3 regions of the Alkaliphilus crotonatoxidans genome follow, and region 1 is predicted to be linked to each of the others. Evidence: riboswitches for the same ligand, from Rfam matches in the RefSeq annotation. Region 1 holds a riboswitch; each other region holds the start of a gene.
The links. A riboswitch is a leader RNA that binds a small molecule or an ion and turns the genes downstream of it on or off. The one in region 1 is predicted to bind S-adenosylmethionine.
Positions count from the first base shown of each region.

Region 1 (10,495 bases):
CCAGACCTGGCTATTAAAAGTAATACCGGAGAAGTTTGGCGGGATCGTAAGGGAGACGCATGGTTAAATCCCTATAATAAAGAAACCTGGGATTATGTGATCGCCATTGGGAAGGAGGCTGCCTCAAAGGGCTTTAAGGAAATTCAATTTGACTATGTTAGATTTCCTACAGATGGAAATCGTGCCATTATAGATTATGGCGCGGCTGGTGAAGAAATGACCATGGCAGAAGCCATAGCTGCTTTTTTGGAATATGCTAGGGAAGAATTAAGAGACTATGGCGTGGTGGTTTCAGCAGATATTTTCGGGTTGGTTACGACAGTATCTGACGATATGGGACTGGGTCAGCATTTAGAAACCCTTTCCACCGCCACTGATGTCTTAGCGCCAATGGTTTATCCATCCCATTATGCATTGGGCTCCTATGGGGTACCTAAGCCCGATCTAGACCCTTACCAAATTGTTTATACCAGTATGAATACTGCCAGAGAACGAGTAGAAGCGGTTGAAGCTCAAAATGAAAAGGCCATTTTAAGACCGTGGCTTCAGGATTTTACTGCTTCCTATCTAGGGGCTGGTTATTATCAGGCATATGGAACGCAGCAGATCAAGGAGCAGATAGATGCCGTCTATGACGCCGGATTAGAGGAATGGATTTTATGGAATGCTGGTAATCGATATACCTGGGATGCCCTTATAAAATAAATAAATCTATTATGAATACCTTTTAGGCCATTGCCATGAAAGGTATTTTGTTTTCTGTAACCTATTTTAAATAATAGATATTAAAAATGAAATTAATAGCTTTGAGGATAAAAAACTCAAAAAACAAGAAAATATAACTAAATATCAACTAAAGAGCGGCCCGTTACTTTTGACATACAAAACAGAGGATGATACAATATTTAGTATAGCTTAGCGATTATATATACTAAATATTGATTTTGCTACATAAGGAGGGCTAGCATGATAAAGGTAATAAAAAGAGATGGAAATCTGGTTAGCTTTGATGAAACCAAAATCATCAATGCCATAGAGCGGGCAATGGCCGAAACCAAACAGGGGATTGATCATAGTCTCAGCACTGCAATTACTCAAGAAATACAGGGCATAATTAAGGACTACCAGTTCCCTGTTCACGTTGAAGAAATTCAAGATATAGTCGAGAATATGTTAATGGACAGCGATCGAAAGGATGTAGCCAAACGCTATATCATTTATCGAAATGAACGGGATCGCGTCAGAAGCACGAGAAAGAAAAAAGAGGAGCAGCTTTTGACCGATGAATTTATTAGTCAGTATAAGCATAAGCCCTCACCAATGGGACAATTGGGAAATTTTGTATACTATCGAACCTATTCAAGGTGGCTTCCCGAAGAAGGAAGAAGAGAATACTGGTGGGAAACAGTTCGCCGTGCCGTAGAATATAACTGTAGCCTGGTGGCCACCACAAGGGAAGAAGCAGAGAGGCTATTTGACAATGTATATAATCTTAAACAGTTCCTTTCCGGTAGAACCTTTTGGGTAGGAAACACACCCGTTGCAAAGCATTATCCCATGGCGAACTATAATTGTTCCTTTTTAACGCTGGATAGCTTTGATTCCTTTAAAGACCTATTTTATTTACTGATGATTGGTTCAGGGGTAGGGGCAAGAATTTTAAAGGATGATGTAGCTCAAATTCCCAAGGTTAGAGCAGATTATGAAATTATCCATAAAGACTATTCCCCTGTTAATCCTTCAGAAAGGGAAGACAGTACCAGCCTGGAGTTTTTCCATAATAATACAGTAAAGATAACAGTAGGTGATAGTAAGGAAGGCTGGATTCAATCCTTAGATTTTTATTTTAAAATGATCTATAGCAATGAGTATAGAAATATTAAAACCATTATTGTGAGCTACGATCATGTCAGACCCAAGGGAGAGAAGCTAAAAACCTTTGGGGGAACCGCCAGCGGTCATGCCAGCCTGAAAAATATGTTCTATAAAATAAATAAGGTAATTCAAAAAAGAGGTTTTATTGAGGAAAGTAAAAGATTTAAGCTTAAGCCTATTGATTGTCTGGATATTGCCAATATTATCGGGGAAAATGTAGTGGTGGGCGGCGTAAGGCGCACCGCAGAAATGATCTTAATTGATGGTGATGATCAGGAATGTATAGAAGCAAAATCAAATTTATATAAGCAAATAGACGGCCAATGGATTGTAGACAAGGATATTATTCATAGACAAATGAGCAACAATTCCATTTATTATACCGAAAAACCCACAAGGGAACGGCTCCATTGGCAGATGGAAAAGATGCGTTATTCCGGAGAGCCTGGCTGGGTAAATGCCCAGGCGGCTTCTAAGAGAAGACCCAATATGAATGGGGTGAACCCCTGTGGAGAAATTCTATTGGATTCCAACGGGCTATGCAATTTAACCACCATTAACACCTATTCCTTTGTCAGGGCAGATGGAACACTGGACGAGGAGGGGCTTTTGGAGGCTCAGCGGCTTTCAGTACGGGCAGGATATCGTATGACCTGTGTTGAGCTTGAGCTGCATCATTGGGATGCTGTTCAACAACGTGACAAACTGGTGGGCTGCTCCCTTACAGGGTGGCAGGATATGGTCAATGCCCTGGGACTTTCTGGGGAGGAGCAGGCTGTACTGCTAGAAAAGCTCAGAAAAACTGCTCATCAGGAGGCAGAACGTTATGCCAATGAAATTGGGGAAAATAAACCATTGTTGATTACCACCGTAAAGCCTGAGGGAACATTGAGCCAGCTGCCCACAGTTTCCAGCGGAGTTCATTATTCCCATTCCCCCTACTATATTCGACGAATTAGAATCAGCTCCCATGACCCCCTGGTTAAGGTATGTGAGGAGCTAGGTTATCCGGTTTACCCTGAAGTGGGACAGGATTGGGAAACCTGCGCCACCAAGGTGGTAGAATTTCCGGTTAAGGCGCCGGAGGGGAAAACCAAATACGATGTTTCTGCCATCGAGCAATTAGAAAACTACAAACTTTTTATGAAGCATTATGTGGACCATAATTGCTCCATAACCGTTCATGTCAGAAACCATGAATGGGAGGCTGTAGAAGAGTGGGTGTGGAATAACTGGGATGATGTAGTGGCCCTGTCCTTCCTTTCCTTGGAGGATAATTTTTATAAGCTGCTGCCCTACGAGGCCATAGATAAGGAAACCTATGACAAAAGAATTAAAGAAATGAAGCCCTTTATTCCTTCCTTGATTACCAAGTACGAGAGGAAGGAAGTAGAGGTTGAAATTTTAGATAACGATAACTGTGAAAATGGTGTTTGTCCCATTCGGTAATTGTAAAACCGAGCTTGACTCTTTTAAGAGAAAAGCTCGGTTTTAATTTGCCAATTTCATATAGCTTCGTTGTCGTCAGCCCCACATTGCCCAATGTGGCTTCCTACTCTGCTTTACCCTTGGGAAAATTTGCTACAGGCCTTATCTCGCCATTCTAGTCAAAAAGGATTAATGCCATAAATTCTAAATCTACTGTTCCTGTATTTTCAATGGAATGAGCTTCACCATTTTTTGTATAAACTAAATCCCCTGTAGCCACGGGCTTCAATATACCGTTATCATCCACCACACCTTTACCGGCTAAAATATAATAGGCCTCAAAATCTCCTTGATGTTGATGATTCCCTACCGAACAGCCTGGCTTGAGGGTCATTCTTGCGTACAGGCGTCCCTTATTGGCAAATTCCTCACCTTGAAGCAGGTGGGTGATTTGTACCGAACCCTTTCCGTTCATCATTGCTTCCCTTACTTCATTTTTTAATTCATGGGGTTTTTTAATCATCGAATGTTCCTCCAATTATTTTAATATTTCCTTCATATTAAACAACAACATTATACCAAAAAATTTAGACAATGATAATGGCATGTCCGATTGTTTAATATCAATAACAACCCCTATTAAACCTTTGGTTTAAAATTCAAAAAAAAGAGGCTTGATAAAAGCCCCTTAGCCCTTATTCCCCAAGTAAAATTAGTCATCTGTAGGCCCATTGATCCTTTCACAGTTATTTAGGCGATGACACCACAGGCCAGCCTTTTGCCGGAGGCACCTGAAGGCTGAGTACGATAGTCATCAGGATTTTGATGAATAATGAGGGCTTTGCCAATTACATCCTGAGGTTTAAAACGATCAGTAAAGAAGCACATCCGAGCATAACCATGGTTTGAAAACAGTACGGGGAAATCCCCTGCATGGTTACCGTGGGGTTGATTATCAGGATTCCAGTGTTCCCCTGCAGCCATAAAGGGTTCATTTGGGTCACCTACCTCACAGGTACCATATTCATGTATATGATAACCAAAGGGGCCAATAGGCGGCTGGTCACCAACAGCGGGCTGAAAGGGAGGGAGTCCTTCTACATAGGTACAAACCTCTGTTCCACCCGCCACATCGTAAAAGTAAACAACGCCTCTTATGCCTGGGGCCAGAGGCCCCCCTTTAATATGGGCAGAGGGAATATATAAGCTGGGGTAGGGCTGGTAACCAGATGGGTAATACATTTGATTCATTTTAAAAGCCTCCTTTACACTAAAGATACATATACTATCTTTCTAGTATATTCCAATGGGGTGTGTTAAGATGATTAAAAGAGAGAGATTTTCGCAACCAAGGAGGTCTTTTTATGGGTGATGAACGATTACAGGACAAAATTGTTGAACTGGAGAGTATAATTGAAAACCTAAGCTATGGTATTTACATTACCGATGGGGAAGGGAATACCCTGCGGGTAAATCCTGCCTACGAGGCCATGTCAGGGTTAAAGCAGCAGGAGTTAGTCGGAAAAAATATGGTCACCCTGGTAAAGGAGGGATATTTTTCTGAATCCGCCAGCTTAATTGTCATTAAAAGCAAGGCACCAGCGACTGTGCTTTATCGGGTAAAGACCGGTAAGCATCTATTGGCCAGAGGAATCCCTGTTTTTTCACCCTCAGGAAAAATTATCAGGATTGTCAACAGTGTTTGGGATATCACAGAGCTTTTGAATCTTCAGGCCCAGCTTGAACGAAATAAATCTATGGTCTCTTCGCACTACCACGATGTGAATATTATGCCCGATGACGATTTTGTATGCCAAAGTAAGTCAATGCAGCAGGTTATTGAAATTGCCCTGAGGGTAGCTGCTGTAAACTCAACCGTTCTAATTTTAGGAGAATCTGGAGTCGGAAAAGAGATCATTGCTCGATTTATACATAATGCCAGCAACAGGGCAGGAGAGCCCTTTATCAGGGTAAATTGTGCTGCTATTCCAGAAAACCTGATAGAATCTGAATTGTTTGGATACGAAAAGGGCTCCTTTACAGGAGCATTACGGGAAGGAAAGGCAGGTTTGTTTGAGACCGCAGCAGGCGGCAGTATTTTTCTCGATGAAATTGGTGAAATGCAGCTTCATGTACAGGCCAAGCTGTTAAGAGTGTTGCAGGATATGGAAGTGACCAGAGTGGGGGGGGTTAAGCCTATTAAAATCAATGCCCGGATTATTGCGGCAACCAATCAAAATTTGAAGGAAATGGTTAAGGAAGGAAGATTCAGACAAGACCTTTACTACCGGCTAAATGTGCTGCCCATAATGATTCCTCCCCTAGCGGAACGAGTAGAGGATATCGAACCATTGGTCATTTTCTTTTTAAGCCGTTTTAATAAAAAGTATCATACAGAAAAAACTATAACAGATGATGCCATGCAATTATTAAAATGCCATGCTTGGCCTGGAAATGTCAGGGAGTTGGAAAACTTTGTTGAAAGAATGGTTGCCATTAAGGCAGAAACGGTAATGACGAGGAAAGACATTGAGGAATTATTGATGAGTCACCAAAGAGATGAAGAAAGACAAAACCGAAGATTTACGCTGAAGGAGAATCTTGAAAGAATTGAAAAAGAGATGATTTTTGAAGCGATTAGTAAATATCGTACCACGAGAAGGGCAGCCGAGATCCTGGGAATAGACCAATCTACCTTGGTGAGAAAAATGGCTAAATACAAGAAAAAGTGATGTCATGGTGCATCAGATTGATGTAAATTCGCATCGACGAACGACCCCTGTTGAAGCCATAAAGTATCAATTTGATGCAGTATTGCATTTTAACTTCTATTAAAGGGCTTTTTTAGCCGATATAGATGATTGCCTAAGGATTAAGCTATGTTTCAATATTATGAAGACAGAAGCCGGAGGAAAGGATATGGTTCATTAAATAGAGTAATGATGGCACCATATTTGCAATAATATATAGCAGTGTGATTTACATGAATGTAAATGGTTTAACAAATATTGAAGGGAGGAGCAGAAGTTGAGCAAAGTTATCAGTAAAGAAGAGGCCGTTAATAAAATTAAGGATGGAATGGTTTTAATGATTGGGGGCTTCCTGGCAAATGGAACACCAGAAGAAATGATTGATGAAATTTTGGCGACGGGAAAAAAGGATTTTACCATTATTGTAAACGACACCGCCTTTGCAGACAAGGGGGTTGGAAAGCTGGTGGCCCATCATAGAGTCAAAAAAGTCATTGCATCCCACATTGGAACCAATCCTGAGACCGGAAAGCAAATGCATGAGGGGAAACTGGATGTTACGCTGGTTCCCCAGGGAACCCTGGCGGAGCAAATTAGGGCAGGGGGAGCAGGGCTGGGAGGAATTTTAACCCCTACAGGAATTGGAACGGATGTTGAAACGGGTAAAGAGAAGATCACAGTGGAAGGAAAAACCTATTTGCTAGAGCTTCCCCTTCGGGCTGATATAGCCCTCATTAAAGGCAGTAGAGTAGATAGGGCTGGTAATATTTACTATAATCAATCTACAAGAAATTTCAACCCCATAATGGCTACTGCAGCAGATTTAGTCATTGTTGAGGCAGAGGAAATCGTAGAGGTGGAAGAAATTAACCCCAATGACGTCATGACTCCTGGAATATTTGTAGATATGGTAGTAAAAGGGAGGGATTAATGATGGATAGCCGAGAGTTAATAGCAAAAAGAGTGGCAAAAGAATTAAAGAACGGTGACGTGGTGAATTTAGGAATTGGTGTGCCCACCATGGTGGCGAATTACATTCCTGCTGAAATTGATATTATCCTTCAGTCAGAAAATGGTTTTGTGGGAATGGGGCCCAGTGCTGCACCAGGCATGGAAGACCCTGATTTGGTTAATGCAGGTGGGACCCATGTCACAGTTAAAAAGGGAGCCGCCTTTTTTGATAGTGCCATGTCCTTTACCATTATTCGGGGAGGCCATGTGGATGTTACTGTCCTGGGGGCCCTGCAGGTGGATGAAAAGGGAAATTTGGCCAATTGGATGATTCCTGGAAAAATGGTGCCAGGCATGGGTGGTGCCATGGACCTGGTGGTGGGAGCCAAGCGGGTCATTGTAGCCATGGAGCATACGGCTAAGGGAAAGCCCAAAATACTAAAACAATGTACCCTTCCCCTCACAGCCCAAGGACAGGTAGATTTAATCGTAACAGAAATGGGGGTAATGGAGGTTACTGAGCAGGGGCTGCTGCTGAAGGAAATTGCACCGGGGCTAACGGTGGAGGCAGTGATGGCAGCTACAGAAGCAGAGTTAATCGTTTCAGATGCTCTGACCCAGATGAAAGTATAGTGGATGAGTAAAAATACCAATCAATGGGCTAATCTTGTTGTTACATATTATGGATCCTTACTTTAATGATATATCAGACCCGATGATTGGCCTCGGTATCAATATAAGATTCTTGACATACAGTTAAATTTAAAATATAATAACTCTAATTTCATAACATTCTATTGAGAGCGGTGGAGGGACTGGCCCTATGAAACCCGGCAACCTGCTTCGGCGAGGTGCTAAATCCTGCAGCATGCCCCAGGGCATGGCTGAAAGATAGATGAGTCATTATGTTTTTGAAGCCTCTTCTGTCGCAGAAGGGGCTTTTTTAATAGATTAATTAGATTAGGAGGAATTAAGTTGCCCATCAAGATACCCGATGACTTACCGGCAGTAGAAGTCCTGTCAAAGGAAAATATTTTTGTCATGACCCAAAAGCGTGCCCTCACCCAGGATATACGACCCCTTAAGATTGTTATCTTAAATTTAATGCCAACCAAAATTGAAACAGAAATTCAATTACTTCGCCTATTAAGCAATTCTCCCCTTCAGGTGGACATTACCCTGCTCAATCCCGGCAGTCATCGTTGCAAAAATACATCAGAGGAGCATCTGTTTAAATTCTATAACACCTTTGAGGATATTCAAAGGGAGAAGTTTGATGGAATGATTATTACAGGCGCCCCAGTAGAGCAGCTTGCCTTTGAAGAGGTAAACTACTGGAAGGAACTGTGTGAAATTATGGACTGGAGCTTGTCTCATGTTTTTTCAACCCTCCATATATGCTGGGGAGCCCAGGCAGCTCTGTACCATCATTACGGTATTCCTAAATATCCATTGAAAAAGAAGATGTTCGGTGTTTTTTCCCATCGGGTTCACGAGAAGGACAATAAGCTCTTTCAAGGCTTTGATGATCTGTTTGATGCTCCCCATTCACGTTATACCGAAACAAGGGAGGAAGATATACGGAAGATTAAGGAGCTTAAGCTATTGTCTGATTCCGAGGAAGCCGGTGTCTATATTGTTTCTGCCCATAAGGGCAGGCAAATTTTTATTACAGGCCATTCTGAATATAGTGCCTTAACGTTAAAAAATGAGTATGAGCGTGACCTTCAAAGGGGCATGGCGATTGAAATACCCCGTAACTATTTTCCGAAGGATGATCCTGGTCAAGTGCCCCTGGTCAGTTGGCGCAGCCATGCCAATCTGCTTTTTAGTAATTGGTTGAATTATTATGTGTATCAAGAGACACCCTATAATATTATCGAGATAAAATAATGGTTGCCATTTATAGGCTTATTTGCTATAATTTACGAAAGTAAAATGGCCATAAAAAAAGCATGGCGAATACGAAAAACGATCATGACGGGAAGTAGTAGATGATTTATTGATTAAAGAGAGCTGTCGGTTGGTGTAAGGCAGTATCAAAAATCCTTGAACTGGTCCCTGAATCACAAGGGTGAAGGAATAGTAGCCTTTGTCGGCATAGACCGTTATCTATTGAAGTGAATCTCCTCATATATTTTTATGATGGCGATTAATTAGAGTGGTACCGCGACCCTTCGTCTCTAAACAGAGATGGAGGGTTTTTTAATTGTGAACTTTAATAATAAGGAGGGCTGACTTTGAAACAATATGAACCTAAAGAAATAGAAAAAAGATGGCAGCATTTTTGGGAGCAGCATCAAACCTTTGTGGTAAAGGAGGATATCGATAAGCCCAAATATTATGCCCTGGTGGAATTTCCCTACCCATCGGGAGAGGGGCTCCATGTAGGGCATCCAAGGTCCTACACAGCCCTTGATATTGTTGCAAGAAAAAGACGCTTAGAGGGGTACAATGTACTCTATGGCATGGGCTGGGATGCCTTTGGCTTACCAACGGAAAATTATGCCATTAGACACCAGATTCACCCGAAACGGGTTACTGAAAATAACATAGCAAGATTTAAGAAACAGCTTAAGGACCTTGGCTTCTCCTTTGATTGGACTCGAGAAATTAATACAACTGACCCAGCGTATTATCGATGGACCCAATGGATATTTATCAAGCTATTTGAAGCAGGCTTAGCCTATAAGGCAGAAATGCCAATTAATTGGTGCACCAGCTGTAAGGTGGGGCTGGCCAATGAAGAGGTGGTAGAGGGCTTATGTGAGCGTTGTGGTGGAGCCGTTTGTTGCGTCTTGGCCCGTTCTATACCAAATCACTTTTTAAGCTGATTTGCTGTTGATACCGTAATACTGCTTCAAGATTTTTTATGCGGCCTTTTAGTTCACTCAGAGGGGGTGTTCTGGGGCCAAAACCAGATAGGCGACTCAGAATAGTATACATAAATCCAGCATCTTCATGATGCTGGATTATACTATTTAAGCATATTGATTCCCTGAAGAATTTTGGGTACCACCTGTTTTTTTCTTGAAACAATTCCCTTTAAAAAGACACCCTGGCGGGGCTCCACATGGAAGGACTGGGAAATGATGGCGGGGTTATTGGTTTCATAAAGAAGGTAGGACCCTTCCTTTAATATATCAGTAATTAACAACAACGTTAGGCCATGATTCAGGTTTCGATGTATTCTGTGAAGGTAATTGGTGAAATCATCCTGACGGTTGAATATGTCATCAATATCCAGCGTAAATACTTGACTGATGCCAACCCGATAACCCTCTAAAACAAATTCCTTGAAATCCTTATGGAAAATTTCTTCTATTTCCTGGCCCTCTAAAGAGGTTCCAGCTTTAAACATGTCCATTGAAAAGGCCTCTAAATCTAAATCCAAAATGTCATTTAATTCCTTTACAGCGTTTTTATCCTGGAAAGTGGTGGTGGGAGACTTAAAATTAAGTGTGTCTGATAAAATCCCCGCCATTAATAGG
Region 1 covers NZ_BAAHXS010000004.1:383,867-394,361, reverse strand. Annotated here, with positions in the region: gene ACYQ1I_RS04480 (putative glycoside hydrolase) at 1-705, shown strand, start outside; gene nrdJ (ribonucleoside-triphosphate reductase, adenosylcobalamin-dependent) at 967-3,324, shown strand; gene ACYQ1I_RS04470 (cupin domain-containing protein) at 3,479-3,826, opposite strand; gene ACYQ1I_RS04465 (superoxide dismutase family protein) at 4,054-4,554, opposite strand; gene ACYQ1I_RS04460 (sigma-54 interaction domain-containing protein) at 4,668-6,035, shown strand; gene ACYQ1I_RS04455 (CoA transferase subunit A) at 6,331-6,984, shown strand; gene ACYQ1I_RS04450 (3-oxoacid CoA-transferase subunit B) at 6,984-7,637, shown strand; SAM riboswitch class I at 7,796-7,902, shown strand; gene metA (homoserine O-acetyltransferase MetA) at 7,980-8,897, shown strand; T-box leader at 8,973-9,192, shown strand; gene ACYQ1I_RS04440 (class I tRNA ligase family protein) at 9,245-9,838, shown strand; gene ACYQ1I_RS04435 (putative manganese-dependent inorganic diphosphatase) at 9,982-10,495, opposite strand, start outside.

Region 2 (10,495 bases), 190 kb from region 1:
ACCCTTGGGTATTTCCTCATTGGTTCCTTTGGCAGCCTCCTGAAAATAGGTATCAGGCTTTTTAGAAAGGGGAGGAATTCGGGGAGTAATAATGGCGGCCACAAAGCCTGCAAAGGTAACGGTTAAATAAAAGGGAAGGAATAAATGCCCTAAATTCACCTGTGAAATGACCACAAGACTAAAGGTAATTGATACAGCTGAAAAGGTGGTACCAATAACAGCCGCTTCCCTCTTGGTATAGTATCCCTCTTCGTATTGCTTGCTGGTTAACAGTACCCCAATGGTACCATCTCCAAGCCAGGAGGCAATACAGTCAATTGATGACCGGCCTGGGAGCTTAAAGATAGGTCGCATGAACTTGGTTAATAGGGTACCGACAAATTCCAATAGACCGAAATTCAGAAGCAAGGGCAAAAATAATCCTGCAAATAAAAATACTGAAAACAAAACCGGCAATAAATCAAACAGCAGCATACCACCGGTATCACCAGACCATATCCACTCTGGCCCAATCTGCAAAAGGGTTGAAATGGCAAATATACCACCAATTAGCCTCGAGATAAACCAAAGGGGGCCCACGTTAAACAGCGTACTAAAAAAGCTGCTATTTATTATAAAGGCCGGCTTAAATAACTTTGTCAGCACCGTTCCTACTAAAGTAATGGTGATTAATACCACTGTAAGGGTGGGAAGCACCTCAGAAAAATTATCTAAAATAAAGTTAGATAGTAGTGCAATAGGAATAGTGATCTCACCATTAATAGAGATAGGCACCATAAATAACATGACCCCGATTAAAGAGGGGAGTATAAATTTCAGTAATCCACCCGATGAAATATTATTTTTGGTCATGAAAACACTCCTTATACTAGTATCCTGCGTCATTTAAATGATCAGAGATAATCCGTTAATTTAGTTGACGCAGGGCATTGTGTAATATTTATGCAATGATATTAATTTTAATACTAAATGCATAAATATTCAATAGCTTTCATACACCAATCTTCTCAAAAATCATTAATTTTTTGTAATGCTTTTATATGTAAGTAAAGAAAGCATTACTGTGCAATCCAATATTTAGGTTGAAAGTAGTCGGTATAAATTCCGTAAACCCCCAAGTCCCTTAGGGATTCATAAGCCCATAGGTCGTTAACTGTATGAACATAGGTGGGAATTCCCAGTTCATTAAGGGCCTGGGGCAGCGTAGAAAGATCCCGCTCTAGGGGAATGGTCAGAGCAAAAAGGGGATTGTTCACTGCGAAGCTGATAACCTCTTCTTCAGTGGTATTCATACGGTACAAGGTTAAAATGATATTTTCATAGCCAAAGTTTTTCACCCTGCTATACTCATCAAAGCTATAAATCTGAGGAATCACCTGCTTAGCCATTTCAGGGTAATAATGTTTTATCCAAGCCAGGGTACGGGCATTATCTTCCTTAACATCTGTAATAATAAATGCATCGGGGTGCCTTTCAAGCCATGCCGATAAATCAGCTAAGCTCATGGGAGTAAGGCCAAAAAGGGTAGGCATGGTTTTAAATTCCTCCAGCGAAAGAACGCCTCTGGCGCCGGGGAAAATACGACTGACCATTTGTCCCCAGTCATGAATCAAAACGGGCTGTCCATCCCTTGTCCAATTAAAATCCAGCTCAATTAACCGAAATCCATTTTTGTAGGCAGTATCCAGGGCCTCCAGAGAATTGGTGTAACGAAAGCCGTAGATTGCGCCTCCGGCATGAGCCACCAGGGGCTGAGGTTCAGGAACAAGGGGAGCTTGATAGGTATTGCTTTCCTGAGAAAAGACCATCTGGGGCAAGGCCACCAGCATGACAACCAATAAAACTAAAACCTTTTTTTTCATTTTAAAATGCCTCCATATTATGTTTAATATACATTTAGTATAAGGGTTTAAAAAGGAAATGACAATGGAAGAGCCAACGGGCTAAAGGGTAGAATTAATAGCTTTAAGTATAAGCGATAATAATCCTATGCTTCCTAAAATATAAATGAGATAACCTTTTTTATTACCCTTCGCTATTACTTCTTTAGTCGCTATTAGGAATAAAATTAGAATTAAAAAAATAAAGCCTAGGTTAAAAAAAATATCTATGTCTCTGTAAACAAGATATAGAAAATTAAAAATGATGGTACCCATTAAAAAAACTTTATCTAATATGGTGTACAACTTTGAATCCTTATTTCTTAAAACCAGCAAGCTTCACATCTCCTCCAATAACATTTATAAAAACACTTTTTTATTATAGCATATGAAATTTATGATGTGGAAGTTGAGCTATTAATAATTATATAATACAATATTTCCATAGTGCAGGAAATAATAGAGGGTTTATTAGGAGAAAAAACAAATGATGAAAAAAATTTTTATCTATATTAGTGCAATAATGATGATCGTATTTTTAATATACTTTTATCGCCAGGCTTCCTATAGTAGCATCATTACTTCAGGATTCATCATAGAAAAATCAACAGATGGAGACGTGAATTACATAGATCTAAAAAAAGTAGGAGAAACAAAGGAAGAGTTTGTTATTGACAGAATTATAGTAAAAGAAAAAAATACATGGAATTTAATAGATGTAAACAAGGCTTATTGGATTGTTTATTTTAGCAGAAACGGGAAAGATTTTCAATTAGAGGAAATTCAAGTTAATGAAGAATTTGAGCATATTTTTAAAGAAGAGTTTGGTATTGCTGATTAGGTATTAATAAAAAAATTGAAGGACTATCGAGTCCTTCAATTTTAAGTGATGAGGTAAAACTATAAGGAGCAAAAGCATCTATTTTAATTGCTGATACCTTTCGTTGACATAATTCCAGTTAACCACATTCCACCAGGCGCTAATGTAGTCGGGTCTTCGGTTTTGGTAGTTAAGGTAATAAGCATGCTCCCAAACATCAAGGCCTAGTAAAATGCGCTTTCCTTCCATTATCGGGCTATCTTGATTGGGGCTGGAAACCACCTCTAATTTTCCAGAAGCATTGATAATCAGCCAGGCCCAGCCGCTGCCGAAACGGGTGGCTGCTGCCTTGTTGAAAAGCTCCTTAAACTGATCAAAGCTGCCAAAGGTCTGATTAATTTCTTCCAACAGCTGGCCCTTTGGTAAGCCGCCTCCATGGGGGCCCATCACCTTCCAGAAAAGGTTATGGTTATAATAGCCACCGCCGTTATTCCTTACGGCCTGCTGAATTTCCTTGGGAAGCTGATCAAGGGATTGAAGCAGTTCCTCGATGTCCTTTCCCTGAAGCTCGGGGTAAGGCTCAAGGGCGGCATTTAAGTTGTTAATATAGGCCTGATGATGCTTAGTATGGTGAATTTCCATGGTGGCCGCATCAATGTGGGGCTCCAGGCTATCATAGGCATAATCTAATTGTGGTAATTTATAAGTCATTGAAATTCCTCCTTAAAATCTTTTCCGTATTTGAATCTACTGGTAATATACCCTTGGTTTATAATAATAATCATTATCAATTAAAATTTATTTTTAAATTTTTCTATTGACATCAATGGGTGAATCAAATATAATTATCAAATAAATCGAATAACTCTTATCAAGAGAGGTGGAGGGAAGGGCCCAATGAAACCCAGCAACCGGTATCGTACCAGGTGCTAATTCCTGCAGTCATAATGGCTGAAAGATAAGGGAGGAAACTGTTAACAGGCCTCTTTTATAAGGGGCTTTATTTTATTAAAGTATAAAAGTATTTCTTGAAAACACAATTAAATAGCTCTTATCAAGAGAGGTGGAGGGAAAGGCCCGATGAAGCCCAGCAACCAGCACAGCCAGTGCCAGGTGCTAATTCCTGCAGTCGTTGAGACTGAAAGATAAGAGGCCTAATTATTTTTAAGCCCCTTGATCTTTTAAGGGGCTTTTTTTCTTATAGATCAAATATATATCAAGAAAGGAAGATTGACATGGCTGAAATCAGCAGTCGCTTAAGCTATTTCACAGATTCAATTATCAGAAGAATGACCAGAATCGCCAATTCCTACGGAGCAATTAATCTTTCCCAGGGGTTTCCTGACTTTGATCCGCCCCGTGAATTGATAGAGGCCCTGAAAGAGGCTGCTGAGAAGGGGCCCCATCAATACGAAATTACCTGGGGCTCCCAGGCCTTTCGGGAGGCGTTGGCACAGAAACAATCTAAGCTGATGGGGATTGAAATTAATCCCCAAACAGATATCGTAGTTACCTGTGGCAGCACCGAGGCCATGATGGTGGCCGTAATGACCCTGTGTAACCCCAATGACAAGGTCATCGTTTTTTCACCATTTTACGAAAACTATGCTGCCGATGCAATTTTATGCGGGGCAGAGCCCATCTATGTTCCTTTAAAGCCACCCCACTTTACCTTTGATCGAAATGAGCTGAGAAATGCCTTTCAACAGGGGGTTAAGGCCCTTATCCTTTGTAATCCCTCTAACCCCACGGGTAAGGTCTTCACCCTTGAAGAATTGGAGTATATAGCCAGCCTGGCAGAAGAATTCGATACCTTTGTAATTGTTGATGAAGTTTATGAGCATATTGTCATGGAGCCCCACCGACATATCTATTTTGCAGCACTGCCGGGTATGTATGAAAGAACGGTGTCCTGTAGCTCACTTTCTAAAACCTATTCTATTACCGGCTGGCGGCTGGGGTATTTGATTGCTCCCGATCACATTACCGAGGGGGCAAGGAAGGTTCACGATTTTCTCACGGTAGGGGCCTCGGCTCCTCTACAGCAGGCAGCCCTGGCAGGGCTGAGGCTCCCCGATGAGTACTATGCATCACTACGGGCAAGCTACAAAGAAAAACGGGATCTTTTTCTAAAGGGGCTAGATGAAGCGGGCCTTCGCTACACCACGCCCCAGGGGGCCTATTATGTGATGGTGGACATTTCAGAGTTTACCCAGGATGATGATGTGGAATTTTGTGAATGGATGGCCCGGGAGGTGGGGGTTGCGGCTGTACCGGGCTCCAGCTTCTTCAAGGAGGATATACGTCATTTAATTCGGTTTCATTATGCTAAAAAAAATGAGACCCTACTGGCGGCCATTGAACGTCTGAAGCTGTTAAGGGAAAAGGCAGGGCTTAAGTATCGTAATCAGGAGGTGATTTAATATGCGGCAGTATCATTTCAAGTACGGAAGTCGTCAGTGGGAGGTTGCCCTTAAGGAGGAAAACATTATTAATATCTTGACTCCAAAGGACTCTAGCCCCATAGATAAGATAGAAGAAAAGATTAGAGAAAGGCTTGATCGGCCAATAGGAACCGGCCCCCTTAGGGAGCTTGTCAAGGCTAAGGATAAAATAGTAATTATTGTCAGCGATATTACTCGGCTTTGGATTAAAACCGCCGTATTCCTGCCGGTTATTGTGGCATATCTCAATGAATTGGGAATAGAAGATGAGGATATCACCGTCATCATTGCCCTAGGTTCCCATAGACCCTCAACTGAGGAAGAAAAAAGGGCCATTGTGGGTGATGGCATCTATGAAAGAATTGAAATCATTGATCATAATTGTAATGATGAAGACCAACTATGCTATTTAGGGGAATCGAGCCGAGGCACCCCTATTTATATTAATAAAAAAGTCGTAAAGGCCGATCGGGTAATTTTAACAGGGGGGATTGTCTTTCATCTCTTCGCTGGCTTTGGCGGCGGTGCTAAGGGTATCGTCCCCGGTGTGGCGGGAATACAAACAATTCAGCAAAACCATAGACTGACCTTCCTGCCTGGGGAAGGAACCGGGCTGAACTCCAATGCTTGCTCCAATAAAATTGAAGGAAATCCCATGCGTGAAGATATTACGGAAATATGCCGGAGGGTGGCCCCGGATTTCCTCTTTAATGCGGTATTAGATGCCAACGGCCGCTTCATTGATTTTGCTGTGGGGGATTTTGAACAGGCATGGCTGAAGGGCTGTGAAACCATTCGGCAGCTCTACGGAATCAATATAAAGGAGAAGGCAGATATCATTATTGCCTCTGCCGGGGGGTATCCGAAGGATATTAATTTATACCAAACCGTCAAGACCATGGATAACTGTATTTACGGCGGTAAAGAAAACAGTGTGATGATACTGCTTTCAGAATGCAGAGACGGCCTGGGGGCAGCCGAATTTATGGAGTGGTTTCAATACCAAACCCTCGATGAAATGGAATCTGCCTTAAAAAAGCATTTTACAGTACCAGGTTACGCTGCCTATAAAACGGCCTATGCCGCCAAGTATCGGAAAGTCATTCTAATTTCCTCCCTGCCAAAAGATACCGTCAAGGAACTGGGAATGATTCCGGCCCAAGACCTTAATGAGGCCCTTGACCTGGCATATCGGTTTAGTCCGCCCAACCCTAAAATTTCACTAATGCCCTATGGAGGAAATACCCTGCCGATTTTTGAATAAAATAATACCCCGGTCTAAGGCTAACGGCCAGACCGGGGTTTAAATTGGCTAAATTTAATTAAAATTCCACAATCCATCCCTCTGGGGCTTCAACCTCACCGAATTGAATACCGCAAAGAGTATCGTAAAGCTTTTTGGTAATAGGCCCTACCTCTGTTTCACTATGGAATACATGAAGTTTGCCCTTGTATTCAATACCACCAATGGGAGTAATTACTGCCGCTGTGCCGCAGGCACCGGCTTCTTTAAATTCGTCCAGCTTGTCGACGTACACATCCCTTTCTTCGACCTCCATGCCCATGTATTCCTTTGCCAGGTGCATAAGAGAATACTTTGTAATACTTGGCAGAATTGAAGGAGATTTAGGGGTAACAAATTTATTATCATGGGTAATACCAAAGAAATTAGCTGCTCCCACCTCTTCAATTTTAGTATGGGTCATAGGGTCAAGGTAAATACAATCAGCAAAGCCCTTTTTCACAGCCAGCTCATGGGGATACAGGCTGCCGGCGTAGTTTCCTCCCACCTTGGCCGCTCCGGTACCGAATGGTGCTGCCCGGTCATAGTCAGAAATAATAAAGTTTACAGGAGCCATACCGCCCTTAAAGTAAGGACCTACGGGTACGCAGAATATACAGAATAGAAACTCAGGCGCTGGCTTTACACCAAGATTGTCCCCTACCCCAATCACAAAGGGTCTTAAATACAATGTTGCGCCGGTACCATAGGGAGGAACATAGGCTTCGTTTGCCTTTACAACTTGAATACAGGCATCAATAAATTTATCTTCTGGTACTTCAGGCATCATGATTCGTCTACAGCTATTATTTAAACGCTTGGCATTTTGATCAGGTCTAAATAACTGAATTTTTCCGTCCTGACGGCGATAGGCCTTCAAACCTTCAAAGCATTGTTGTCCATAATGTAATGCTGTTGAGGCCTCACTAATTGTAAGGGTGTTGTCCTCCACAAGGGAGCCCTCATCCCATTGCCCATCCTTCCATTTTGAAACGTAGCGTAAATCAGTCTTCATGTAGCCGAATCCTAATTTGCTCCAATCAATGCTAACAGTTTTCATCGAATCCCTCCACTAATAAAATTCTAAAAAGCTGCAACCAGGGGAATGAAAAGGTTTTCATAACCCTATTCACTACTTTATACATTTATTATAGCATAAATTTCATAAAATCAATTAAAATTAGCTGTAAACCACTATATTCGTAAAATTTTAAATATTATAGAGTATATACAGTATTATATATTTTTATCATTCAATCATTGTTGGAAAAGATTAATAAATGATAAATTTCAACAGAGCCCTTGTAAAATTTTTGTTAATTCAATAAAATAGAGGTTAAGCATAATGGTGTCATAGCCAACCAGCTTATGGTCTATTTAGTTGTAAAAAAGAAAGGGTGACCAATATGATTGATACTTTAAAGGAGCGACTTTCCAGAGGATTTGGTTGGGTACTGCTCTTTATTATATTAACACTGGTAAAGCAATTAATGGTTGAATCGATGATGGGTATACCTTGGCCTGGCTTGGGAGCTTCCGCTCTAAATCTCCTGCTAATTGTCATATTGTATCATATCATTGCTGCCATGTCCCCCAACAGGCTCAGGCCCTATGGTCTCTTGGGATTTTACAGTCTGATTACCCTTCTGCTATATGCAGATTTAGTACATTTTCGATATTTTCAGATGCCGATTTCAGTTTATTCCTTTCAGCTGGCCAGTGCAGTAGGCTCGGTAAAGGGGAGTATTCTGCAGCTGGTTCATTTTAAGGACTTACTTTTGGCTGTTGACCTGATTGTGCTGGTATTTTTAATGATAAAAAGAGGTAATGAGGCCCATGTCCTCAATAGGAGTCAACGGTTGAGGCAAGGGGCTTTGGCCCTGGCAGGTCTGATTTTATTAGTGGCTGTTAACAGCGGCCTTTCTATTGGATTCCATACGCCGGAGCGGCTTGGAATATTGAATTATCATTTCTATGACCTACAACAATATATAGGAGGTCAGGCCTCCCAGGAAGAAGGCAGCCTTCAGGCTTACCTGGATAAAATAGCAAAGACAAGCCAAAACCAAAAACACTTTGGTGTCGCCGCTGAGCGGAATGTTATTGTCATTCAGGTGGAATCGATGCAAAATTTTGTATTAAATCTGGAGGTAGAAGGACAGGCCATTACTCCTGTGATGAATAGCATGATTGCTGGTGACAGTCTATATTTTCCCCACTATTACCAGCAATTGGGGAGGGGAAATACATCAGATGCCGAATTTGTCAGTCAAAATAGCCTGTATCCATCAATGCATACCTACTCCTTTAAGGAATATGAAGGACATGACCTCTATTCTTTGCCTATTTTGCTGAAGGATAGGGGCTATGAAACCATAGGCTTCCATGGTAACACGCCGGATTACTATAATCGGGAGGGAATGTACCCTCAATTGGGCATTGATACCTTTATCAGCAGTGCCGAGCTGGAATCAGACGAAGTAATTAGCATGGGAATCAGTGACGGCTCAGTATTCAGGCAATCCCTAGACTATTTAGAGGAAATGAATGAGCCCTTTTACAGCCTGTATGTCACCCTAACCAGCCATGGGCCCTTTAAAATACCCCAAGAATTACAGGCCCTAAGCTTTGAGGGCCCTATTAAGGACACCCTGCTGGCAGATTACCTTCAGTCAATTAATTATTTTGACAGGATGCTGGGAGAATTTATTGAAGGCTTGAAGGAGAGGGGAATCTATGACAATACCATTATCGCCATCTATGGTGATCATTTCGGTATTGATATAAGAAATGATGAACTAAAGGCAATGGCCTCCGAGCTTCTTGGGAAAGATTATGATTATGATGAGTTTTTAAAGGTAGGGCTGCTGCTTCATATACCGGGACTTGGAAAGGCAGAAACCTATGAGATCGCCGGCGGGCAAATTGATTTTTACCCAACTATGCTTAATCTATTGGGGGTACAAAGCCAAGGATTATTTCTAATGGGCCAGGACCTGGTAAATGGAATCGAAGGCTTTGTGGCGAGTCAAACCTATATGATAAAGGGTTCATTCATTGACAATCAAACTATATTTGAGATGTCAAGGGATGGCGTTTTTGAAAACAGCAGGGCCTGGAATGTTCATACCCATGAACCGGTGGATGTAAAAAGCTGTCGGGAAGGCTATGAGCGGGCCCTACAGGAAATTAACCTTTCAAATTACGTACTGCATAATAACCTGGTGCGGGAGGTAAATGAAGAATTTGAAAGGAATCAAATGATCCACTATGTAGATATAGAAGACTATTGGGCTAAGGAAGAAATTGTTGCCCTGTTTGAGGAAGATGTTTTAAAAGAGGCAGTAGATGGAAGATATTATCCAGAAAGACCAATTTTAAAGGGTGAGCTCATTACCATGCTGGGCAGAGCCTTCCATTGGCTAGACAATGCTGATGAAACAGGGGATGATGAACACTATGCTCAACCCTATATCGAGGCAGCCCAGGCCCAGGGGCTCCTTACCAAGGATGAAAATCGCAGCTTTGAACCTGATGAGGAGGCAAGGTTTGACGATTTGCTTCGGTGGATGAAGAAATTTCCCCAGTACAAAGAGGTTATCTTAAACTATAAAACCAATGAAAAAAAGGTTATTGAGCGGGGAGTGGCGGCAAAGCTGATCTATGAATTTACCCATATGGAAGATGGACTCAATAGTTAAAAAGTTGAAAAGACACAGGCAGGATCCTTACCACGCCTGTGTCTTTTTTAATTAAAAGCAAAATGCCTTTTACCTAAGGTAAAGTTAAAATATAGGGAAGGAATGATGATAGGCCCTATCTTCAATTTTATCATATGTTGAAGGGCAATTTTTGTGATAATTAATTATCATCTAATTTAATATGGCAATAGCCCTTGGGGTTTTTAACCAGGTATTTTTGATGATATTCCTCAGCATCATAAAAACAAATCAGTGGCTCTATTTCAGTCACGATGGGGTAGCTATATTTATTCTGCTGTTCATTACGGGTTTTTTCAATAGTTTCCCGGTCGGCTGGGTCGATATAGTAAATACCTGTTCGGTATTGA
Region 2 covers NZ_BAAHXS010000004.1:574,677-585,171, reverse strand. Annotated here, with positions in the region: gene ACYQ1I_RS05295 (YjiH family protein) at 1-852, opposite strand, end outside; gene ACYQ1I_RS05290 (glycerophosphodiester phosphodiesterase family protein) at 1,059-1,862, opposite strand; gene ACYQ1I_RS05285 (hypothetical protein) at 2,368-2,721, shown strand; gene ACYQ1I_RS05280 (superoxide dismutase) at 2,800-3,411, opposite strand; SAM riboswitch class I at 3,566-3,665, shown strand; SAM riboswitch class I at 3,749-3,852, shown strand; gene ACYQ1I_RS05275 (pyridoxal phosphate-dependent aminotransferase) at 3,936-5,123, shown strand; gene larAH10 (NPN-dependent 2-hydroxyacid racemase, LarAH10 family) at 5,125-6,408, shown strand; gene ACYQ1I_RS05265 (branched-chain amino acid aminotransferase) at 6,467-7,486, opposite strand; gene ACYQ1I_RS05260 (LTA synthase family protein) at 7,833-10,127, shown strand; gene msrA (peptide-methionine (S)-S-oxide reductase MsrA) at 10,288-10,495, opposite strand, start outside.
Region 2: it holds a riboswitch for S-adenosylmethionine, as region 1 does, so the genes downstream of both, ACYQ1I_RS05275 (pyridoxal phosphate-dependent aminotransferase) here and metA (homoserine O-acetyltransferase MetA) in region 1, are expected to answer to the same signal.

Region 3 (10,495 bases), 140 kb from region 1:
GATGAAAAAGTTTTTCTTGCATCTGATAAATTTCGTTCAATTAACATAGACATTCTCCTTTCACCTCCATATTAACATAATATGTACAAATTGTACAGATAGTACATTTATTATTAACAACGATAGGGGTATTTATTATCAGATTAAAAATAATTACTTTAAAATTATATGAAAAAAGCCTGATTCTCAGCAACGGGCTTCTTAACAGATAGCCATTGATTGACAATAATGTATATTAGCTATACAATATCCTTATGGAAAAGAATATGATAAAAATCTGTGAACTTTTGATCAATGTAATTAGCGAATTTTATGAAAAAGACAGCCAGGCACGGAACTTTGGCACCGACGTTGAACTTTATCATTCAGAAATCCATATGCTACAATGTATCGAAGAAAATCCTGGTATGCATATTTCTGGAATTGCCCGAATGATGGGTGTCACCCGAGGGGCCGCCTCTCAAACGGCAAAGCGGCTGGAACGAAAGGAAATGATTGTCAAGGAAGCCTGTCTTGGTAATGATCGAAAGGTTGTCTTGCGGTTAACCGAAAAGGGAAAGGTTGCTTCATACAACCATAAAAATGCCCATGAAGAGTTTACTGCCTTAATCTCTAAGATTCTGACTGAGGCGAGGGAAGAACAACTAGAGTTTTTACACCATTTTCTTCTTCGCTTTCAAGCATCCTTGAAGGGAGGATAATTTTTTATCCATAATGTATAGCATATATACATTTTTATTATTACTAAACTACTACTACCTTATCGCAGTGATGCGTTGAGTTATTTCCTGTGGAAATCTAACTGGGGATAACTGGAATTTTGCGATGGGGACTAGCATCGAAAAGAGGATTATCATGAACAAAGAATACTTAATAAATGAAAAACCACTGAAGGCTTTATTAGTTTTTGCAATTCCAATGATTATTGGTAATCTATTTCAACAATTCTATACGATGGCTGACTCTGTATTAGTAGGCCGTTTTGTCAGCGAAGATGCCCTGGCCGCCGTAGGGGCTTCTTACTCTTTAACAAACGTGTTTATATGTATTGCCATCGGAGGCGGTGTAGGGGCTTCGGTAATAGTCAGCCGTTATTTCGGAGCAAGGGAATACAAGCGAATGAAGGAATCGGTCTACACCGCCCTACTTTCCTTCCTCGTCATGAGTATTATTTTGGGTATTATTGGATTTTTTGCCGGAGAACAGATTATGCGGCTTCTAAATACGCCGGAAAGCATTTTAGATATGGCAACGGAATATCTGGCCATCTATTTCCTGGGGCTTCCCTTCCTGTTTATGTATAATGTACTTTCCGCCATGTTCAATGCCATTGGCCGCTCCCGTATTCCTCTATACCTGCTGATTTTTTCATCTGTATTGAACGTTGTTCTGGACGTTTACATGGTACGTTCTATGCATATGGGGGTAGCGGGTGTGGCCTGGGCAACCTTAATAGCCCAAGGCATATCTGCAATCATCTCCTTTGTATTATTCAGTAGGGAAATGAAGGCGTATCCCATCAAAAAATTGCAGCTTTTAAACTGGAAAGAATTAAAAAACATGACGAATATCGCATTTCCTTCAATTTTGCAGCAGTCAACGGTTTCCATTGGTATGATGCTTGTTCAGTCTGTTGTCAATAGCTTTGGTAAGGAAATGCTGGCAGGCTTTTCAGCTGCCATGCGTGTAGAAAGCATCTGTATTGTACCAATGGCGGCAATGGGAAATGCTATTTCAGCCTATACAGCGCAAAACATGGGGGCAGGAAACGATAAACGGGTGCATCAAGGCCTTCAAATGGGGAGCTGCATCGTTGCGTTTTTTGCAGTTTTAATTTGCATTATCCTAGAAAGCTTTTATCGTCCCATTATCTCTCTGTTTTTAGGAAGTGACGGTACTCAGCTTGCCCTTCAGACAGGAACAAATTTTCTAAAATTTATGGGTTGGTTTTTTATTTTAATTGGGCTAAAGATGGTTACCGATGGCATATTGCGAGGTGCCGGCGACATGAAAATGTTCACTATTGCCAACTTGGCGAACCTGACTGTTCGTGTTAGCGTTGCAGTGATCATGGCACCCCGTTTTGGTATCGCCATGGTGTGGTATGCAGTTCCTGTTGGTTGGCTCGTAAACTTGATTATTTCCTATGCAGAATACCGAACCAAAAAGTGGCAGCGTATTTCTGTTAGCGAAAAGTATTCTTATTAACAGAGCTTCTCGCACCTTGAAACATACCCTTTCTAACCCTAAAACTTAATAATCACCTTCTGTATTTTTAGCGGACAAAGGCTTCACCAGGGGGCACTTAATCCATTCCTCGATGGTTGTCAAGGATTATTTTGTCGAAACTAAACGAAATGGTTTCATGCGCCTATTGTAGCCTTTCATCTAAAAGGATATAGTAGAATCAATAAGAAAATTTCGTAAGCTAGATGAATGTTTGCTAGAAATGGCAGTAAGGTGGTGAAAATTAATGTCGTTAACCATGGGAGAGAAATTGCGTATACTAATTAAAAGAGAAAAAATAACCATAACCGAGCTGGCAAACTTACTGAATACCTCCAGTCAAAATCTTTCAAACAAATTATCTCGTGATAACTTTTCAGAAAAGGAGCTTCAGCGAATTGCCCAGCTGTTGGGATGTCGGTTTGAGGGGTTTTTTATCTATGACAACGGAGAACGAATTTAATGCTAAGGGAGGTTGTTAAAAGAAAAATAACATAAAAATGTTATTGACTAAGTATATTAAATATAATACAATACGTATATGTTTTAAGTATACAATTATCATAATCGAATAATAACAACTCTTATCCAGAGAGGTGGAGGGACTGGCCCGATGAAACCCGGCAACCGTACTTAAGTAATTAAGTAAAGGTGCTAATTCCTGCGAAACAAATGTTTCGAAAGATAAGAGAGCCAATATTTTAATTTTGTCTCTCTGTCTTTTCAGAGAGTTTTTTTATTGTTCAAAAAAGGGGGGACAGGACAATCGTATATTAGTTCAATTAAAATGCTTTAGAACAATAATCAATTAGCTAATTAAAGTAAAGGAGAGATTGAAATGAAAAAAATGGTAATCTTAGGTTTAACGGTCTTTTTATTAGTTTCCCTGGTGGGCTGCGGTAGCAAAACAGCAGATAGTAAGCCCCTTAGTACAGAAAAGCTGGTTATTGGTGTAAGCGCTGGCCCCCACGAGCAGATTATGGAAAAGGTTAAGGAGCTGGCCGCCGCAGATGGCCTTAAAATAGAGCTTAAGGTATTTACGGAGTATGTTATGCCCAATATCGCCCTGTCAGAGGGAGAACTGGATGTTAACATTTTTCAGCATAAGCCCTATTTAGATAAATTTAAGGAAGATCGTGGCCTAGACCTGATTGAGGTTGGGTATACCGTTAATTTCCCCATGGGAATCTACTCAGATAAAATAAAGGATGTTTCTGAATTAAAGGAAGGCGACAAGGTGGGGCTGCCCAATGACCCAACCAATGGTGCCAGGGCTTTAATATTATTTGAAAGCGCAGGCCTGATTAAACTGAAGGAAGGTGTTGGGGTTGCCGCAACGGTCAATGATATTACAGAAAACCCCCGTGGTTTAGATTTTATAGAGCTGGAGGCCTCGCAAATTCCAAGACAATTAAATGAACTGGCGGCGGCGGCCATAAATAGTAATTTTGCCATTGAACATGGCTTTGTACCAACAACAGATTCGATTTATATTGAGCCAAATGATTCCCCCTGGGTGAATATTGTTGCTGTAAGAACAGAGAACAAGGACGATGAAGTGATTAAAACCCTGCTTCAATATTATCAATCTGACGAAGTAAAGGAATTTATTGAGGTTCAGTTTGAGGGCTCTGTTGTACCTGCCTGGTAAATGGCCTAAAGGAAAGGATTGATACACCTTGATCAAATTAGAGAATATCGTAAAGGCTTTTCCTACCCCAGGGGGGGAGCTGAAGGCAGTGGATCATGTGTCATTGGAGGTTCAAAAAGGGGAAATTTATGGAATTATCGGCCATAGTGGTGCAGGGAAAAGTACCTTGATTCGATGCGTTAACCTGCTGGAAAAGCCCACCGCCGGTGAGGTCTATATAGAGGGTGTACCCATTACCAACCTGGCTCCGGCGAAGCTCCGGGAGGTACGTCGGAAGATAGGAATGATATTTCAGCACTTTAACCTGCTAAAGACCGCCAGTGTCTACGATAACATTGCCATTCCCCTTAGATTGACCGATGTACCAAGGGAAGAAATCGATAAACGGGTAATGAAGTATTTATCAGTAGTGGGCCTTGAAGGGAAAAAAGATGCTTACCCGTCGCAGCTTTCTGGGGGTCAAAAACAACGGGTAGCCATTGCCCGGGCCCTTTCCCATGAGCCCGAAATATTATTGAGTGATGAAGCCACCAGTGCCCTTGATCCCGAAACCACAGAATCCATCCTGGAGCTGCTGTTAAAAATCAACCGCCAGTTTGGTATCACCATCCTATTGATTACCCATGAAATGAATGTGATACAGAAGGTTTGTGACCGGTTGGCGGTGATGGAAAAAGGTGTCGTGGTGGAGGAAGGAAAGGTGTTAGATATCTACGGAGACCCCAGGCACCCAACCACTAAAAAGTTCATCAATAGCCTGTTCCCGGAATTTTTGTCTAAGGAAGCCCTGGCCCAAGAGCAAGCCGACGGGTTAACTGTATTATTGTCCTTTGTGGGAAATGCCGCCGAGCAGCCTGTTCTGGCCCAGGTTGCCAAACAATACGAAGTCTTTCCCAATATATTGTCGGGTAACATTCTTCAATTGAAGGATTCCCAATATGGAAGGCTTATTGTCAAGCTAGAGGGAAATGAAGGGGAAGTTAGAAAAGCAGTCGACCATCTTAAAAGGGGCGGCATTAAAGTAGAGGAGGTGCGCTGACATGGATAAAATTACACTGTTTTATGATCGATGGGGTGCGGTGATCGGGAAGGCCACCGTAGAAACCTTTCAAATGGTTCTCATTGCCATGTTGTTTTCAGTGCTGATCGGCCTGCCCCTTGGGGTGCTGCTGGTGCTTACCAGAAAGGGGAAACGGCTGGAAAACAAGACTATTGCCCTGACTTTAAACACAGTTATTAATGTAATACGTTCACTGCCCTTTATTATATTACTGTTCTTTATTATACCCTTTACAAAGCTATTGGTAGGTACCTCCATTGGGGTAAAGGGGGTAATTGTGCCCCTGGTGGTCTATACGGCTCCCTATATTGCCCGATTGATGGAATCGGCCCTGTTAGAGGTAGATAAGGGAGTTTTAGAGGCCTATGAGGCCATGGGGATCAAGACCAAGGATATCATCTGGCATGTGATGATAAGGGAGGCAAGGCCCTCTATTGTTCTAGGCCTAACCATTGCCGTCATTGGTTTAATTGGTGCCACCGCCATGGCAGGGCTGGTGGGGGCCGGAGGACTGGGGGATCTGGCCTACCGCTTTGGGCACCTTCGTTATGAGGTTGACGTCATGTATACCACTGTAATCATTTTAATTATATTGATTCAGGGAATACAATCCTTTGGTAACCGACTGGCTGCAAAGCTGAAAAGGGATTAATACTTTAATACTCATGAAAAAGCCAGTCACCTACAGTATAAAGCTGGGGTGGCTGGCTTTTGCTATTTAGTAATTATTCTACAATGATTTCCTTGGTATTTTCCCACAGGCCGTGGATATTACAGTAGCTGACGGCATGGAAGGTACCAGATTTTTTTAATTTCACAGTCGTTAAACCAACGGGCTCGGTAAAGCTGTCACCCTCTCCGTGGGCAGAAAATTGGAAGCTGGCAATTTCAACAGGAAATTTGGCACCTTCTGGGTGGAAAAATACCTTGAACCAGGCAATGTAATGCTCAAGGGTGTTGGGGTGTCCAATGGCATCACCAATTGACACCTTTAATTCAAATTTTTCGTCCGCCTGAACCCTTTCAGGGGCGTGAATAACTGGAACGTGCTTTTCCCCTTTCCAATCACCAGTTTGTAAAAATTCGCCTAAGCTTTTCATGACAAGACCTCCTTTTATAATATAACAAAATGGCTTACAAGTCTATTTATAACCAAAAAACAAAAAATATAACAACTTTTTTCCTGACTTAAATATTTGCGGCTACAGTAGGATTTTGTGCTTATTTAAGGCAGGGTTATTAGTGGTGAACTTAATATAAAAAAGGAAAGATTAGGTACATAATAGGATTGCATCATACCAGGGTTTATATTATAATATTGGGGAAAATAACAGTGAAGAGGAGTCGTTAAGATGAGTATACATGAAGAGTGGAAAGAATTAGCCTTTACAGAGAAGGATGAGGCTTCTACCCAGGCTTTTTGGAAGGAATATTGTGATATTGAAAAGGGTATTTACGAGGCCCTTTTAACCTATCGGGATATTAAAACCGAAGGAACCCTAAAGGAACTGGCGGAGCGATTTGAGGTAACGATAGTTTATTTTATGGGCTTCCTTGACGGAATTAATGACAGCCTGGTAAGTCCCCTGGATTTAGAGGCCCTTACCGAAGATACAGCCATTGAACTCAACATAGATTATGAAAAGCTATATTACAATATGCTGGCGGCCCAGGCAGAATGGCTATATACCTTGCCACAGTGGAATGAAATCTTAACCGAAGAAAGAAGAAGGGAAATTAAAAAGGAATATAGCAGCTCAAAAACGGTGGTAAAGGGTGAAAAGATAGGAAGAAATGACCCCTGTACCTGTGGAAGCGGTAAAAAATATAAAAAATGCTGCGGTCGATAAAATGAAAGCTGTTGGGGGAGCCTCAACAGTTTTATTTTATCTTGATTAAGTGTAAAATATTGTTAGTCAGAGTAAAATTAATTATGGTGGGTTTAATTAAGAAGGCGGGGGTGACGGCAGTGAAGCAATATGTATTGAAGGAAGAAGAAATGAAGCAGCTGGACAGACTTGCCATGGAGGTTTATCAAATGCCCGGTATACTATTGATGGAGCGGGCGGGACTAGTAGTAGTAGAGGAAATAGTAAAAACCCATAAAGAAAAGGGGCCCGTTATTATTTTATGTGGTGGTGGCAACAACGGTGGTGACGGCTTTGTCATCGGCAGGGAGCTGTATAATCGGGGCTACAAGGTAGAGGTGATTTGCAGTGTTCCACTGGATACCATTAAGGGAGATGCCAAGGTCCATTTAGAGATAATAAAACAGCTTCCCATCGCTATTACCGTTATAAGCCAGGACACTCAATGGCCTGAAATGATTAATAAACTGAAACAGAGCAGTCTGCTGGTGGATGCCCTCCTGGGGACAGGCTTAAAGGGGGGCCTTAAGCCAGTACTGAAACAATTGATTGAGATAATGAATGCTTCGGGAAAGCCTGTAGTTTCTGTAGACATTCCTTCGGGAGTCAGGGCAGCGGATGGACAAATACAAGAGGTGGCCGTCAGAGCAGAAAAAACCGTTACCTTTCAGCTTCCAAAGCTGGGAAACATCATGTATCCTGGGGCCGCCTTCGGGGGCAGGCTGGTGGTAAAGGATATAGGCATACCCAGAGAAGCCATTGACCAGTTTACCTATCAGCATGAGTTAATTGACATGGGTAATCTGAGCATCTTTTCGAGGCCCCGGGAGGCAGATACCCATAAGGGAACCTATGGCAGCGGCTTGATTATTGCCGGCTCCCTGGGCATGACGGGAGCGGCAGCCCTGTCAGCCAGATCGGCCCTGCGAACGGGTGCAGGTCTGATTCGCCTGGGGGTTCCTGAAAGCCTCTGTGGTATTGTAGCCACTATGGTGGCAGAGGCCATTACGGTACCTCTTAGGGAATCAAAAAAAGGTTTTTTGGGAATCGCAGACATTGATAAAATTCTGGAGCTGATGCAAAAAAGTAAAGTCGTTGCCCTGGGGCCGGGATGTGGCCAAAGGGAGGAGCTACAGGATCTATTGAGAAATGTACTGGAAAAAAGTCAGATGCCGGTTGTGATTGATGCCGATGGCCTTAATGCCCTGGCAAAAAAGGTCTCAATGCTGAAGACAGCCAATTGTCCTGTTGTTTTAACTCCCCATCCTATGGAATTCAGCCGCCTTAGCCAGTTACCAATGGAGGTGATCAAGGGGCAGCCTATTGACGTGGCCAGGGACTTTGTCCAAAAATGGCAGGTAATATTGGTATTGAAGGGAGCCAGAACGATAGTGGCCGCCCCCGATGGCAAGATTTACATTAATACTACGGGGAACCCGGGCATGGCCACTGCCGGCAGCGGCGACGTATTAACGGGGATGATTGTCGGCTTGATTGCCCAGGGGGTTACTGCCCTTGAGGCAGCCCAGGGGGCCGTATGGCTCCATGGAAGGGCGGGGGATTTGGCAGCTGACAGGCTAGGTGAGGCTGGAATGATTGCCGGCGACCTAATTGATCAGCTTCCTCTAGCTATCAAAGCATTAAACGGTAGTATTTAGTGCATACAAAAACCAGTACCTTTAAGCTATAGGGTACTGGTTTTTTAAAGATTTTTTAAGAAAGAAATGGCTCCAGAGCTATTTTTGATAGCCTGCCACCAGCATTTTTCCTGCTTCAATTTGCCTGGTAACCTCACTGCGGGCGGTACCGCCAAAGGTGGCTCGCCGATCGACGGCGGCCCTGGGGGTCAGAATCTCAAGTATATCTGCCTCAAAAACAGGCTGAAATTGTCGCCACTCCTCCAGGGTCAAGTGTTCCAGGGTTTTTCCTTCCCTTATACAATGCTGAACAATATTCCCTACAATTTCATGGGTTTCCCGGAAGGGAACCCCCTTACTGACCAAATATTCTGCCACATCGGTAGCCAGTAGAAAGCCCTTTTCCAGATGGGGGGCGATTTTATCCTCCTTGGGTCGAATTCCCTTAATAAGGGGGGTTAAAACCTCAAGAACCATGCTGACGCTTTCAATAGCTTGGAATACCGGCCGTTTATCCTCCTGTAAATCACGGTTGTAGGTAAGGGGAAGGCCTTTGATATTGGCCATCAAATCAAAAAGGCCGCTGATTACCCCACTGGTTTTCCCCCGGGTCAGCTCCAGGGCGTCAGGGTTTTTCTTATTGGGCATCATGCTAGAGCCGGTACAAAAAGCGTCAGGAGGCTCAATAAAATCAAATTCAGAGGTACACCAGATAATTAAATCCTCGCTAAGGCGGCTGGTATTTAATAATAGGGTAGAGGCAGCAAACAGAAATTCCATCAAATAGTCCCGGTCAGAAACCGTATCAAGGCTATTTTCAGTGTTGGCCTCAAAGCCCAGCAGGTTTTTTGTGTAGTCACGATCTAAAGGAAGGGTTGACCCTGCCAGGGCGCCGGCTCCCAAGGGATTTACGTTGGTAGTTTGAAAGGACGCCTCAAAACGCTTGTAATCACGAGAAAATTTCCAGAAATAAGCCATCCAATAATGGCCCAATGAAATGGGCTGGGCATGCTGTAGATGGGTAAAGCCTGGTATAATTACATCCAAATCCGCCTGGGCCCTTTCAATCAGCACCTCCATGAATTTCAACAGCTTACCCTGTACCTCCCTAATAACCTCCTTCATATAAAGCCGATAATCCACAGCCACCTGATCATTTCTGGAACGGCCCGTATGAATTTTGGCCCCAAGGGGACCCAGCTTTTCGATTAATCTCGATTCAATGTTCATATGAACATCCTCAAGGGAGATTTTAGGGACAAAGGCGCCCGATACAATTTCCTGCTCAACTTCAGACAGGCCGGACAACAGGGCTTCCAGCTCAGATTCAGACAAAATCCCTATCTTATGGAGCATTTTGGCATGGGCTCTGCTGCCCTTAATATCGTGGTGGTAAAAGCGCCAATCCATGTCTAGTGATTGGCTGAATTGAAGCATAATTTCAGCAGGAGAGTCAGAAAAGCGGCCGCTCCATAGGGCCTTTTCACTAAATTGTTTCATGTTGAAGCCTCCTTGTGTTGTATAAATATACATTAAATTCATATCGATAGTATCTACAGTAATTGAATAAACACATATATAATAAGAATAGATGAAAAACATCAGCAAGTCAATACATAAATATGCATGTTTGATTAATAGCCAGATCGTAGCATTGGGATGGCAGGTATGATAAAATAAATAATTATGAGAATTATTAAAGGAGGTACATATGAAACTGACAGAACTATTTGCAATACAGCGGGAACTAGATGATAAAATACTAAGGGAACACCAGCTTAAGGGCCAGGATTTAATTCCCCCTAAGCTGTTGGCCCTACAGGTGGAGCTTGGGGAGCTGGCCAATGAGACAAGGTGCTTTAAGTATTGGAGCAAAAAAAAGCCCTCTGAAAAAGAGGTAATTTTAGAGGAATATGTTGATTGCCTGCATTTTATCCTAAGTATTGGGCTGGATGGGGGCTTTACCGATCTTTCCATGACCAGTGAAGAACCAAAGGTACCATTGGTTCAGGGATTTCAGCAGGTATTTACCGAAATTATCCATTTTAAGAAC
Region 3 covers NZ_BAAHXS010000004.1:526,660-537,154, reverse strand. Annotated here, with positions in the region: gene ACYQ1I_RS05115 (hypothetical protein) at 1-47, opposite strand, end outside; gene ACYQ1I_RS05110 (MarR family winged helix-turn-helix transcriptional regulator) at 255-701, shown strand; gene ACYQ1I_RS05105 (MATE family efflux transporter) at 856-2,208, shown strand; gene ACYQ1I_RS05100 (helix-turn-helix transcriptional regulator) at 2,474-2,689, shown strand; SAM riboswitch class I at 2,808-2,917, shown strand; gene ACYQ1I_RS05095 (MetQ/NlpA family ABC transporter substrate-binding protein) at 3,065-3,877, shown strand; gene ACYQ1I_RS05090 (methionine ABC transporter ATP-binding protein) at 3,906-4,916, shown strand; gene ACYQ1I_RS05085 (methionine ABC transporter permease) at 4,918-5,589, shown strand; gene ACYQ1I_RS05080 (class II SORL domain-containing protein) at 5,663-6,037, opposite strand; gene ACYQ1I_RS05075 (SEC-C metal-binding domain-containing protein) at 6,290-6,787, shown strand; gene ACYQ1I_RS05070 (NAD(P)H-hydrate dehydratase) at 6,829-8,463, shown strand; gene argH (argininosuccinate lyase) at 8,542-9,942, opposite strand; gene ACYQ1I_RS05060 (dUTP diphosphatase) at 10,154-10,495, shown strand, end outside.
Region 3: it holds a riboswitch for S-adenosylmethionine, as region 1 does, so the genes downstream of both, ACYQ1I_RS05095 (MetQ/NlpA family ABC transporter substrate-binding protein) here and metA (homoserine O-acetyltransferase MetA) in region 1, are expected to answer to the same signal.